One region of the Parazoarcus communis genome, then DNA from elsewhere that is predicted to be linked to it. Evidence: predicted binding sites of a transcription regulator. Region 1 holds the regulator's gene; each other region holds the start of a gene.
The links. The regulator FNR, encoded in region 1, switches genes on or off when oxygen is low (the NO sensors DNR and NnrR bind a similar motif). The targets are predictions, from matches to a motif close to TTGANCTAGNTCAA.
Positions count from the first base shown of each region.

Region 1 (4,695 bases):
AAGCTTCACCAGGCAGGACAAGGTGCATGCAGTTGGCTACTGCATCGGAGGCACTGCACTGTCGATGTACATGGCATGGGCAAACCGCCATTTCCCTGAGGACCAGGTGCCGGTTGCGGACTGGACCCTGTTGACCACGCTCGTCGATTTTCACAAGCCGGGCGACATCGAGGTGTTCATCGACGAAGCCAGCATCCGCTACATCATCGACAACATGGCCAGCAAGGGCTATCTCGATGGCAAGGAAATGGCTTCCGCATTCCGCCTGCTGCGCTCGAACGGCCTGATCTGGCATTACGTTGTGCAAGGCTGGCTGTACGGCGAAACGCCGCCGCCATTCGACGTGCTGTACTGGAACATGGATACCACGCGTATGCCGTACGCGATGCATTCGTGGTACCTGCGCGAGCTTTACCTGAACAACAAGCTGATCCATCCCGACGCACTCGAGGTGGCGGGTGAGCCGCTCGATCTCGGCCGTATCACGCAGCCGCTCTACGTCGTTTCCGCAGAGGACGATCACATCGCGCCGTGGCTGCAGACTTTCCGTGTGATTAACCATGTCACCGGTCCCAAGCGCTATGTGCTCTCGAGCTCAGGCCACATTCTTGGCATCGTCAATCCGGTCGTCACGCCGCCCAAGCGCAAGTTCTGGGCCGGTGAAGCGCATCGCTCGGATACGGCCGAGCAGTGGCGCAATCGCACTGAAGAGCAGGCGGGCAGCTGGTGGACCGACTGGATGGACTGGGTCAAACCCCACGCCGGAGAGCTGATCGAGGCGAGGCCGGCGGCAAGCGAGCAGTTTCCTTCGCTCGCACCGGCGCCGGGAACCTATGTGCTTGAGTCCTGAGTGCGCTGGCGCGTGAAGGCTTCGGCTTTCAGCACCCGGGTATCGTGAAAGACGGCCTCTTGTTCGTTCAAGAGGCCGTTGCTTTTCGGGGGACGGCAAGGACTTGAGCGGGCGAAGTGCTACCCGCTGTAGCGCGACAGTGCCTGCGGATTGTGAAGCGTGATGCGCTTGCCGTGAACGGTGATGAGACCATGGTCTGCCAGGTCGTGAAAGATCCGCGAAAGGGTCTCGGGCGTCAGGTTCAGCCGTGACGCGATGACCTGCTTGCTCGTGGGCAGGGAGATGTCGCAAGCCTTGGTGCCATCCTCTTCGGTTTGCTGGAGGAGGTAACCGATCACGCGCTGTGTGCTCGAGCGCAGGGAATAGGTTTCTACGTCGCGCACCATGTTATGCAGGCGGACCGCCATGCCTGCCAGAAGCTTGCGTGCAAACTGCGGATCCTGATCGATCAGGTCGGATACGACGTTCTGGCCGATATGAAGCAGCGACATGTCGGTAAGCGCTTCGGCAAAAACGGGGTAGGGGCGGTTCATGAACATCACCGCTTCGCCAAAGCTTTGCTGCGGGCCGACGATCTCGACCACTTTCTCGTTGCCCTGAGCTGACGAGAAGCCGAGCTTGAGCTGCCCTTCGGTGACGAAATAGAAACCGTGGGCAACGTCGCCGCGCTGAAACAGCAGTTCACCCTTGCCCAGGCGGCGTTCGCGGGTATAGCGTGCAACACGTTCCAGCTCACTCTCCGACAGCTCCCCGAACAGGGAGATCTGACGGAGCTGGGTAAGGATGTCTGCGGCGGTCTGGTTCATTCCGTGCTCCTGCATTTCACTTTCGATTCTAGCCTGCGTGGCTGAATCCTGTTTGTTCTGTCATTGTTCGGCGCCCGACCAGGGCGCACCGGTCAGCATTTTCCCCGAGGAGGAACGAAAGATGTATCAGGCGATCAAGCACATCCACGTCACCTGTGTGATTCTGAGCCTTGCCGGCTTCGCGCTCAGGGGAGTGTGGATGCTTGTTGACAGCCGTCTGCTCACACATCGTCTGACGCGCGTCCTGCCGCATGTGGTCGATACCGTGTTGCTTGGCAGTGCGATCACGCTGGCGGTGATGATCGAACAGTACCCGTTGCAGGCACCGTGGGTGACGGCCAAGGTCATTGGCCTGATCGTCTACATCCTGCTGGGCGCCGTTGCCCTGAAACGTGGCCGAACGCGCACCGTGCGCGGGGCTGCGTTTGTTGCTGCGCTGCTCGTGTTCAGCTGGATCGTGTCGGTCGCGCTCAGCAAGAACGTCGGCGGCTGGTTCGCCGTCTTTGCCTGAGCGCGACAGTCCGGCGCTCAGCGCGCGCCGGGCTGGTGCTGAATGAGTTTCTTGAGACCGTCGTTGTCGAGAATGCGGATATGTTTCTGCTGCACCGCGACGAGGCCGTCTTCCTGAAAGCGGGAGAAGGCACGCGAGACCGTTTCCAGCTTCAGGCCCAGATAGGAGCCGATCTCTTCGCGGGTCATGCGCAGGTGAAACTCGGCGGCCGAGAAGCCACGAGCGGTGAAGCGCTGCGACATGTTGAGCAGGAAGGCCGCCAGACGCTCTTCCGCGCGCATGGAGCCCAGCAGCATCATCACGCCGTGATCGCGCACGATCTCGCGGCTCATGACCTTGTGGAACTGGTGCTGAAGGCCTTCGATCTCGCGGGACAGTTCTTCCAGCTTGGCGTAGGGAATGACGCAGACCTCGCTGTCTTCGAGCGCAACCGCATTGCACGAGTGGAACTCGGTGCTGATGCCGTCGAGCCCGATGATCTCGCCGGTCATCTGGAATCCGGTGACCTGCTCGCGACCATCTTCGAGCAGAACGTCGGTCTTGAAGGAGCCTGCACGGATCGCATAGATGGCTTCGAAGAGTTCGCCTGCGCGATAGAGCGGCTGCTGACGCTTGATCTTCCGACGCCCGCCGACAAGTTCGTCGAGGCGGTTGAGTTCAGTGTCAGTCATGCCGAACGGCAGGCACAGCTCCAGCAGATTGCATTGTGAGCATGCGGTTTTGAGCCCCGCCGCGGTGATCGGCACCGTCGCCTTCATTTGCACTGTAAACTTGCTCCGATTCCGGATTGGGGGTAGTCAGAATGTTGCCGTTGATCCAAGTCAACCACAAAACGCCGGCTTTCTGCCATTGTTAAGTAACACATCGACGCAGCCAGACCATGACCAGCCAGACAGACCTAATCTTTGATCCCCAGTTGATTCGACGATTCGACATCAACGGGCCTCGCTATACGTCGTATCCCACCGCAGACAGGTTTGTGGAGGCATTCGATGCACAAGCACTGACAGACTGGCTGGGAAAACGTGCCGTTGGCGGTGTGAGCCGACCGCTGTCATTATACTTCCACATCCCCTTTTGTAACACGATCTGCTATTACTGCGCCTGTAACAAGATCATCACCAAGGATCATGGCAGGTCTGCCAAGTATCTGAATTACCTGGAAAAAGAGATCGAAATGCAGGCGGCGGCCCTGGGGGGGACACGTCAGGTCACGCAGTTACATCTCGGGGGTGGAACGCCGACCTTCCTCTCGCACGCGGAGATGCATCAGTTGATGGATGCGGTCCGCAAGCACTTCAACCTGGTGCCGAATGGCGAGTACTCGATCGAGGTCGATCCGCGCAAGGTGGATTTCGACACCGTCGAAATGCTGGCCAACCTCGGCTTCAATCGCATGAGCGTCGGCGTGCAGGACTTCGCCGAGGACGTGCAGATTGCGACCAACCGCGTGCAAAGCGTCGAAGAGACGAAGCTCGTCATCGACGCGGCGCGGGCAACCGGCTTCAAGTCGATCAGCATGGACCTGATCTATGGTCTGCCCAAGCAGAATGTGATCAGCTTCAACCGCACGCTGGAGCAGGTGCTCGAACTCTCGCCCGATCGAATCTCGCTGTACAGCTACGCGCACCTGCCGGGACTGTTCAAGCCCCAGCGCAGGATCATTCCGATCGACCTGCCGTCAGCGGACTCCAAGCTTCAGATTCTGCAGCTTGCCATCCGTCGCCTGACCGACGCCGGCTACGTCTATATCGGCATGGACCATTTCGCGAAGCCGGATGACGAACTGACCGTGGCGCAGCGGCAGGGGCGCCTGCACCGCAATTTCCAGGGCTATTCGACCCAGGCCGAGTGCGACCTGCTTGCCTTCGGTGTGTCGGCGATCGGCAAGATCGGTCCGGTCTACGCGCAGAACGTCAAGACGCTCGACGAGTACTACGATGCCCTCGATCGCGACGAGCTGCCCGTACTGCGCGGCATTGAGCTCACCGCCGACGATCTCCTCCGGCGCTCGATCATCCAGGCGCTGATGTGCCATTTCGAGCTGTCGATCGAGTCGATCGAGATTGCACACCTCATCAAGTTCCATGAGTACTTTGCTGACGAGATCGCCGACCTCAAGGAAATGGAAGAGGCTGGGCTGGTGAAGATCGACAAGGACTGGATCAGCGTGCTGCCCGCGGGCCGTCTGCTGGTGCGCGGGATTGCGATGTTCTTCGATCGCTATCTGCGCTCGGATCGCGAGCGCGCCCGTTACTCCCGGGTGATCTGACCGGGCGGGGAGGCGCGGTGCAGCGTAGAATGCGCGCACCGCATCAAACGCTTCATAGCTGATTGAACATGCCCGAAACCGGTTATCTCGCCGTCTTCCTGATCGGCCTCCTTGGAGGCACTCACTGTGTATCGATGTGCGGCGGCATTGTCGGAGCGCTTACGGTACAGGTGCAGACGCCATCGAGTCGCAGTCGGCAGTGGCCGATTCATCTCGCCTACAACCTTGGCCGGATCACCACCTACACCTGCATTGG
Region 1 covers NZ_CP022187.1:445,031-449,725, forward strand. The annotation lists gene CEW83_RS02180 (PHA/PHB synthase family protein) at 1-850, shown strand, start outside; gene CEW83_RS02185 (Crp/Fnr family transcriptional regulator) at 970-1,656, opposite strand; gene CEW83_RS02190 (SirB2 family protein) at 1,778-2,167, shown strand; gene fnr (fumarate/nitrate reduction transcriptional regulator Fnr) at 2,185-2,925, opposite strand; gene hemN (oxygen-independent coproporphyrinogen III oxidase) at 3,048-4,439, shown strand; gene CEW83_RS02205 (sulfite exporter TauE/SafE family protein) at 4,508-4,695, shown strand, end outside.

Region 2 (4,695 bases), 1.5 Mb from region 1:
TCTTGTATTTTTGTATTCGTTACAGCTCGACCACCGGCCGGCCCTTCATCCGGTACGACTTGCCGCGCATCACGGCGATCAGCTCGCCCGTCTGGTTCGTCACCGTGATGTCGTACACGCCGGTGCGGCCCGAGGCGGAGACTTCGCGCGCCTCGGCGCTCAACACGTCACCCGGACGGCCAGGCGCCATGAAGTCCACGCTGATGCCCGAAGCCACGGTCATCTCGTTGCCGCTGTTACAAGCATAGGCAAAGGCGGTATCGGCGAGCGTGGTGATGAATCCGCCGTGGCAGATACGAAAGCCGTTGAGCATGTCCTCACGCACGGTCATGGTCATGGTCGAGCGACCGGGCCCGACGTCAACAAAGGCCATGCCCAGACCACGTGCAGCCTGATCGCGCTCGAACATGCCGTCGCGCACGCGCTCGGCCAGTGCCTGCGGATCAAGACCGGCGCTCAGGTCACGATTCAACACTTCACTCATGAAAGCTGTCTCCGTTATGGCTTTTTCTCAGGATCAGCGGCGAGACGCGGTAGCGCTCCTCACCGTAATGCTCACGCAGGTTGTGCAGCACCCGCGCCACGAAGCGCACGCCGATCTGGTCCGCCCAGCTCAGCGGCCCTTTCGGATAGTTGGTGCCGAAGCGCATTGCAAGATCGATGTCGGCGGCGGAACCGATGCCTTGCAGCACCGCATCCGCACCCTCGTTGGCGAGCATGGCGACCGTGCGCAGACCGATCAGTCCGGCCACGTCGTCGATGCGCGACACTGTCAGACCAGCCTGCTGCAGCGTGCCGACCACCGCATGCCACGCGCCCAGACCGCAGTGGTCCGCGCGTGACAGCACAACGCGCGGCGTGGTGGCGTAATCGAGACACAGATCGAGCAGCACGAGATTGCTCAGCCCCTCTTCCGCCGTGCGCCGGGCTGCGGTGCGTCCGTCGCTCAGGGTCAAGCGCCCGCGGCCGATCTCCAGCCACCCGGCGGCGTCCGCCGGTCCGGCCTTGCGCGTCACCGCGACACCCGCGGCTTCCAGCCTGGCCAGCAGCGGCTCGGCCACACCGAGGCTGCCCACCGCAGTCACGCTACGCTCGGCCGTCGCGGGCGCCTCGGTCCTTGCCGCGGGTTTCGCGACGTCGGCGCCGTAGGCGTAGAAACCACGCCCGCTCTTGCGTCCGAGCCGTCCGGCCAGCACCAGATCGTACTGAATCAGGCTGGGCGTGAAGCGCTTGTCGCCGAAATAGGCATCGAACACCGAGCGCGTCACCGCGTAGTTCACATCGTGGCCGATCAGGTCCATCAGCTCGAACGGTCCCATCGGAAAACCACAGCATTCGCGCATCGCGGCGTCGATGGTGGCGGGCTCGGCTGCGCATTCGTTGAGCACCCGCAGTGCTTCGGCGTAGAAGGGCCGGGCCACCCGGTTGACGATGAAGCCGGGCGTGGATTTCGCATGCACGGCCACCTTGCCCCACGCCTTTGCGGTGGCGTACAGGGTGTTGGCCACTGCACGGTCGGTGGCGAGGCCGGAGACGATCTCTACCAGCTTCATGCGCGGCGCCGGATTGAAGAAGTGCAGGCCGGCAAGGCGCTCGGGACGGGCCAGCACTGCGGCCATCGCGGTTATCGACAGCGACGACGTATTGGAGGCAAGGATGGCCTCATCGCCGAGCAGGCTTTCGAGCTGCAGGAAGAGCTTCTGCTTGATGTCGAGGTTTTCGACAATGGCTTCGATCGCCAGGCCGGCATCGCTGGCGGCGTCCAGATCCGTCACAGCGGTCAGCCGCGCCATGGTCGCTTCACGCGCGGCGGAATCCAGCTTGCCTTTGGAGACCAGGAAATCGAGGTCCTTCGCGATCCCGCCAAGGCCCTTGTCAATGGCTTCGGCGCGGGTGTCGTACAGATACACCGGATGTCCGGCCAGCGCCGCGACATGGGCGATGCCCGCACCCATGGCGCCGGCACCGATGACCAGCACCTTTACATTCTTGTCAAGCGCCACGGCTCAGCTCCCCTTGAACTCGGGCACGCGCTTTTCCATGAAGGCGGCGACGCCCTCGCGGTAGTCGTGCGAGCGGCCGCAGTCGCGCATCATGTCGCGCTCGAGATCGAGCTGGGTGTCGAAGTCATTGGTGGAACTGGCCCAGATGGCCTTCTTGGTCTGAGCAAAGCCGAAGGTCGGCCCCTTGGCCATCTGTGCAGCAAGCGCCTGCACCGTGGGCATCAGCGCATCATCATCGACACACTTCCAGATCAGGCCCCAGGCTTCGGCCTGCTCGGCAGAGAGCTTGTCGCCCAGCATGGACAAACCCATGGCCCGCGCAGGGCCGAGCAGACGCGGCAGAATCCAGGTGCCGCCCGTATCGGGAATCAGGCCGAGCTTGCAGAAGGCCTGGATGAAGCTCGCCGAGCGGGCTGCAAACACCATGTCGCAGGCCAGCGCCAGGTTGGCACCGGCGCCGGCCGCCACGCCATTGACGGCGCAGATCACCGGCAGGTCGAGCTTGCGCAGCGTCGTCACTAGCGGCTTGTAGTTCTTCTCCACCGACGCGCCCAGATCAGGCGCCTCGCCGCCGGCCGCAACCGAACGGTCGGAGAGGTCCTGTCCGGCGCAGAAGCCACGGCCAGCACCGGTAATGAGCAGCACGCGCACCGAAGCGTCCGCCCGACCCGCCTTCACCTGTGCCAGCGCGGCACGCATCTCGCCATGCATCTGATCGTTGAAGCTGTTCAGACGATCGGGTCGGTTCAGGGTCAGTGTAGCCACGCCCGCTTCGATCTCGAGGCGAATGGTTTCACCGTATCCGGTTGCTGCGTTCATCTTGTCTCCTCCTGGCCTTGTCTTGCCCGGCGCGCTGGCGCACGCTGGGGATTGTTCTTTCCGGGGTCGAACCCCGGGGTCGGTACGACAACTGTTTTCGTTGTTTGACCGACCGGTCAATCAATAGTAGTCTTGATCCAGATCAAAAGACAAGCTTTTTTCACTTGCACTTTTTCTGCACCATCGAAGCATGTATCACCCCGCGCGGACCCGTCCGACGGCCCCAAAAAATCTGAGGAGACAAGGCATGACCCATCCGCTGTTCGAGAAGCACAAGGCCACCCTGGACGCAGCCATCGCCGCCATTCACGGTCGCGGTTACTGGACGCCCTTTCCCGAAATGCCCAGCCCCAAGGTCTATGGCGAAAGTGCGCCAGACGATGGCAAGAAAGCGTTTGAGGCCTGCCTCGGCAAGGAATTCGCGCTCGATCAGCCTGGCCAGACCGGCTGGCTCGCCACCGAACGGTCGCCCTATGGCATCGCCCTCGATGTGCGCTATCCCGTGTGCGACCCGGAGGCCCTGATTGCTGCCGCACAGGTCGCAATGGAAGGCTGGCGCAAGGTCGGTGCAGAAGGCCGTGTCGGCGTGTGCCTCGAAATCCTCGACCGCCTCAACAAGCGCAGCTTCGAGATCGCCCACGCGGTGATGATGACCACCGGTCAGGGCTGGATGATGGCCTTCCAGGCCGGCGGCCCGCATGCGCAGGATCGCGGCCTGGAAGCCGTTGCGTACGCATGGGACGAAATGAGCCGGGTGCCGGCCGAAACCATCTGGGAAAAGCCGCAGGGCAAGAACCCGCCGCTGAAGATGAAAAAGCACTACGAGATCGTCGGCCGCGGCGTTGGCCTGGTCGTCGGCTGCGGCACCTTCCCGACCTGGAACACCTACCCCGGCCTGTTCGCCACCCTGGTCACCGGCAACCCGGTCATCATCAAGGCCCACAGCAATTCCATCCTGCCGGCAGCGATGACGGTGAAGATCGCGCGTGAAGTGCTGAGCGAAGCCGGCCTCGACCCCAACCTGGTGTCGCTGGCCGTGGTCGAGAAGCGCGCCGCCACCCAGGCGCTCGCCACCCACCCCGCAGTGAAGTCGATCGACTTCACCGGCAGCAACGTCTTCGGCCAGTGGCTGATCGACAACGCCCGCCAGGCCCAGGTGTATGCCGAACTCGCAGGCGTGAACAACGTCGTCATCGAATCCACCGACAGCTACAAGGCGATGATGCGCAACCTCGCCTTCACCCTGAGCCTGTACTCGGGCCAGATGTGCACCACCACCCAGGCCATCCTGGTGCCGGCCGGTGGCATCGACACCGACCAGGGTCACAAGTCCTTTGACGAAGTCGCCGCCGACCTCGGCGCCGCAATCGACAAGTTCCTCACCGACCCGGCGGTCGCGACCGCCGTGCTCGGCGCCATCCAGTCCGAAGCCACCCTCGGCCGCATCGCCGAAGCCGGCGAATACGGCAAGGTGGTGCTGGCTTCCAGGAAGGTCGAGCATCCCGACTTCCCGCAGGCCGAAGTCCGAACCCCGGTGCTGCTCACCTGCGACGCGGCCGACGAAAAGAGCTACATGGAAGAGCGCTTCGGCCCGGTCAGCTTCGTGGTCAGGGTCGCCGACGGCGCCGCAGCCATCGCCCTGTCGGAACGCATCGTCAAGGAACACGGCGCGCTCACCGTCGGCCTGTACTCAAGCAAGCAGGACGTCATCGACGCCATGACCGACGCCAGCCTGCGTGCCGGCGTAGCCCTGTCGATCAACCTCACCGGCGGCGTGTTCGTGAACCAGTCCTCAGCCTTCTCCGACTACCACGGCGTAGGCATGAACCCGGCTGCAAACGCGAGCTACTCCGACAGCGCCTTCGTAGCCAAC
Region 2 covers NZ_CP022187.1:3,518,023-3,522,717, reverse strand. The annotation lists gene paaI (hydroxyphenylacetyl-CoA thioesterase PaaI) at 20-484, opposite strand; gene paaH (3-hydroxyacyl-CoA dehydrogenase PaaH) at 477-1,955, opposite strand; gene paaG (2-(1,2-epoxy-1,2-dihydrophenyl)acetyl-CoA isomerase PaaG) at 2,007-2,822, opposite strand; gene paaN (phenylacetic acid degradation protein PaaN) at 3,070-4,695, shown strand, end outside.
Region 2: a site for FNR is predicted at 2,955-2,968, ahead of paaN (phenylacetic acid degradation protein PaaN). Genes of this name have one in related genera too.

Region 3 (4,695 bases), 1.0 Mb from region 1:
GAAGGGATCTTGATCGCCACCCGTGCGGCGCTGTCGCCGTCCTCGGCGAGGTAGATGTGGCTGCGGCTGTTGCCGTGTATTTCGCGAATGATCCGGTAGCCGTCGAACAGCATGCGCGGCTGGAGGATGGGGGCGGGTGGCAGGTCAAGCCATTGCTGCCTGTGTTCGGCCGCTGTCCCGTCGGGCACGGTGTCGACGCGTGCGATCTGTATCGTCAGGTTGTCCGTGCTGCCGCGGTTGAAGGCTTCTTCAGCGATGCATCGCGCCGCTGCGTCGATATCCATCGCGGCTTCGCTGATGGCGTCGACGATGAACCGGGGCGAGGCGAATTCGTACACTCCGTCGGTGGCCAGAACGAAGATGTCGCCCTCTTTCACTGCCAGGCGCTGATAGTCGATATCCAGTTGTGCGGAAATCCCGAGGGCGCGGGCGAGGTAGTGTGTGTCGTGCGACACGACGATCCGATGGTCGTCGGTGAGTTGTTCGAGATTCGAGTCCCGCAGGCGGTAGATCCGGCTGTCGCCGATATGGAAGATGTGGGCCGTTGCGGACTTGATGATCAGGGCGCTGAGCGTGCACACATAACCACGGTCGCCGTCGTAACGGTAGGGGCTCTGGCGGGTCTGCGCGTACAGCCAGGAGTTGGTCGCTTCGAGCACGCGCTGTGCAGCGGTCCTGACCGTCCATGCTTCCGAGGTACAGTAGTAATCGTCAAGAAAGCTCCGGACCGCGGCTGCGCTGGCGACGTGGCTGACATCGCTGCTGCTGATGCCGTCAGCCAGGGCGATGGCGATGCCCTTCGTGTTCAGCAGGGGACCGTCAGGGATGCTCAGGCCATGAAAATCCTGGTTGATTCCCTTGCGCCCCTTGTCGGAGTACTGGCCGGTGCTCAGCGAGAGTGTGCTCGACATCTGTGATGGGCAAGGGCCCCGCGAACTGCGGGGCCCGTGTGCCGGATGATGGTTCAGGCAGCGCTGCGCTTGGGGGCGGTGCGCACGTGGGTGGAGTAGAGCGTGAGCCCGACGAAGGCGAGGCCGCCGACCAGGTTGCCGACGACGGTCGGGATTTCGTTCCACACCAGGTAGTCGTAGATCGAGAAGTTGCCGCCGAGCATCAGGCCGGACGGGAACAGGAACATGTTTACGATCGAATGCTCGAAGCCCATGTAGAAGAACAGCATGATCGGCATCCACATGCCGATGACCTTGCCCGATACGCTGGTCGACATCATCGCGGCGACAACGCCGGTCGATACCATCCAGTTGCACAGCACGCCGCGGATGAACAGCGTCAGCATGCCCGCTGCCCCGTGCTCGGCATATCCGACGGTGCGGCCTTCGCCGATATGGCCGATCTTCTGGCCGACAATGTTGGGTGCTTCGGAGAAGCCGAAGGTGAAGATGATCGCCATCATCACCGCGACGGTCAGTGCGCCGGCGAAGTTGCCGACGAATACCAGGCCCCAGTTGCGCAACACGCCATTGACGGTGACGCCAGGGCGTTTGTCGATGAGGGCGAGCGGGCACAGCGTGAACACGCCGGTGAGCAGATCGAAGCCCAGCAGATACAACAGGCAGAAGCCAACCGGGAACAGCATGGCGCCGGCAAGCGCATTTCCCGTCTGCACGGTGATGGTGACCGCGAAGGCCGCGGCCAGCGCAAGAATGGCGCCGGCCATGTAGGCGCGGACCAGTGTGTCGCGAGTCGACATGAAGATCTTCGACTCTCCTGCGTCAACCATCTTGGTGACGAATTCTGCGGGCGCGATATATGACATGATTTTCCCCTGGGTGAGTGGTGAGCAAGCCGTGTGAACGCAAAAAGGCGTCCATCTCCACGCCCTCGGAAACGAAGGATGGAAATGGACGCCGTTGTCCATTTGCTGCGCTGATTCAGGTTGATGCCCTGTTGCACATGCCTCAGGCCGCCGTTGGCCCGAGTTGATCTATGAAAAGCATGTAGCGTGCCAGCATGGAAAAGCCCATGAATCCTCGGTTCCTGCCTTCATCGCCCGGTTCTGAAGCGCTTTTTCTCCCCTGATTGGGGCGCGGGCGGCGCGAGTTGCCTGATTTTGGTGCAATGCAAAAAACGTGCGGCGAAAGGGGATCGGGCCCCTTGCTTGACCCGCATCATTTATTGTCATGTCGTGGTGCGGTGTAATCCGGGGAACCAGGAGGCCAGACCGTCATGTTCCGCATATCCCAGTTCATCCGCGAGCTTGATCATCCCACCCCGGTTGCGCCCCGGCGCAATCCGCCAGGGCCGGTCGTCATCTGGAACCTGATCCGGCGCTGCAACCTGACCTGCAAGCACTGTTACTCGATTTCTGCGGATACGGACTTCGCCGGGGAGTTGTCTACCGGTGAGGTGTTCCGGGTGATGGGCGACCTCAAGGCGGCGCGGGTGCCGGTGCTGATCCTGTCGGGCGGTGAGCCGCTGCTGCGAGCGGACATCTTCGACATTGCCCGTCGTGCCAAGGAGATGGGTTTCTATGTTGCCCTGTCGTCCAATGGCACGCTGATCAACGAAGGCAATATCGACGCGATCGACGACATCGGTTTCGACTACGTCGGCGTCAGTCTCGACGGCATTGCCGACACCCATGACCGCTTCCGGCGCAAGGCCGGCGCATTCGATGCTTCGATTGCGGGCATCCGTCTGTGCGTTGAGCGCGGGATCAAGGTCGGCGTGCGCTACACCATGACCGAGGACAACGCCCACGACCTGCACGGACTGCTGCGACTGGTGGAGGAGGAGGCGATCGACAAGTTCTACTTCTCCCACCTCAATTACGCCGGACGCGGCAACAAGCACCGTGGCGACGACGCCCAGCACCGTACCACCCGCGACGCCATGGAGCTTCTGTTCGAAACCTGTCTCGAACTTCACCAGCGCGGCATCGAGAAGGACTTCGTGACCGGAAACAACGACGCCGATGGCGTGTTCCTGCTGCACTGGGTGCGGCGCCGCTTTCCGCAGCATGCCGAACACATCGAGGGCAAGCTGCGCCAGTGGGGCGGCAACGCCAGCGGCGTGAATGTCGCGAACATCGACAATCTCGGCGTGGTTCACCCGGACACCATGTGGTGGCACATCCCCCTGGGCAATGTGCGGGAGCGGGCCTTTGGCGAGATCTGGAACGATCTGTCGAATCCGTTGCTGGTCGGGCTCAAACCGCATCCGCGCAAGCTCGAGGGGCGGTGCGGAGCCTGCAGGTATCTCGACATCTGCAATGGCAGTTCGCGCGTGCGTGCGGAACAGATCACCGGCAACCCGTGGGCGGAAGACCCCGCGTGCTATCTGAGCGATGCGGAGATCGGCGTGGATGCGGCGGACTACGGCTCCGTGCGTGTGCTCAACACGCCATGGACGCGGATCGAGAAGGTGGGCTCATGATGCGCCTGCCGACATCGATTGCAGCCGTGCTGATCGCACTGGCACTGCCGGCCTGGGCCGATGAGGGGGCGCCGGCCACCGCCCGGAACTACCAACAGCATTGCGCGGCCTGTCATGCGGCGGATCGTCTGGGCAGCATGGGCCCGGCGCTGCTGCCCGACAATCTCGCCCGGCTGCGCAAGGGGGAGGCGGTCAAGGTCATCACAGGCGGGCGCGCAGCCACCCAGATGCCCGCGTTTGCCGAGCTCCTGAGCAAGGACGAGATCGCCGCCCTTGCCGAATGGATCTACACGCCGGTCACGCCGGCGCCCAAATGGACCGAGTCCGACATCCGCGCCTCGCGCATCCAGCACACCGACCCCGCGACGCTGTCGCCGACGCCGGTGTTCAGCGCCGATTCGCTCAACCTCTTTCTGGTGGTGGAAACCGGCGACCATCACGTGTCGGTTCTCGACGGCGACAGGCTCGAACCCATCTACCGCTTCCAGTCCCGCTTCGCCCTGCATGGCGGACCGAAGTTCACTGCCGACGGGCGTTATGTGTTCTTCGCCTCGCGGGATGGCTGGATCACCAAGTTCGATCTGTGGAATCTGAAAGTCATCGCCGAAGTGCGCGCGGGCATCAACACCCGCAACGTGGCGGTGTCGTCCGACGGGCGCTTCGTGATCGCGGCCAACTACCTGCCGCAGGATCTGGTGCTGTTCGACGCCGAGCTCAATCTGGTCAAGGTGATGGATGCGACGACGCTCGACGGCAGTCGCAGCTCGCGTGTCTCGGCAGTCTATGACGCCGCACCGCGCAAGAGCTTTGTCGCTGCAATGAAGGACATTCCCGAACTGTGGGAGATCAGCTACGACGAGAACGCCGAGCCCATCTACGACGGCTATGTGCACGACTACCGCATGAAGGAGGGCGTGGCCAAGCCCGGCTTCCTCAACGCCCGTCGCACACCGCTGGAGGATGTACTCGACGACTTCTACTTCGATCAGGATTACCGTCAGGTGATGGGTGCCTCGCGCAAGGGCGAGGGGCAGGTGGTGAATCTGGATGCACGGCGCAAGGTGGCCAGTCTGCCGCTGGACGGCATGCCGCACCTCGGGTCGGGCATCACCTGGGCATGGCACGACGCCAGCGGCATCGAGCGCACGGTGATGGCGAGCACCAACCTCAAGTCGGGCGAGGTTACGGTGATCGACATGAAGACCTGGGAGGTCGTCCGCCGCATCCCGACCCGCGGCCCGGGATTCTTCCTGCGCAGCCATGAGAACAGCCGCTACGCCTTTGTCGATTCGATGATGA
Region 3 covers NZ_CP022187.1:1,460,991-1,465,685, reverse strand. The annotation lists gene CEW83_RS06660 (bifunctional protein-serine/threonine kinase/phosphatase) at 1-911, opposite strand, end outside; gene CEW83_RS06655 (formate/nitrite transporter family protein) at 965-1,777, opposite strand; gene nirJ (heme d1 biosynthesis radical SAM protein NirJ) at 2,188-3,396, shown strand; gene CEW83_RS06645 (cytochrome D1 domain-containing protein) at 3,393-4,695, shown strand, end outside.
Region 3: a site for FNR is predicted at 1,941-1,954, ahead of CEW83_RS06655 (formate/nitrite transporter family protein). Genes of this name have one in related genera too.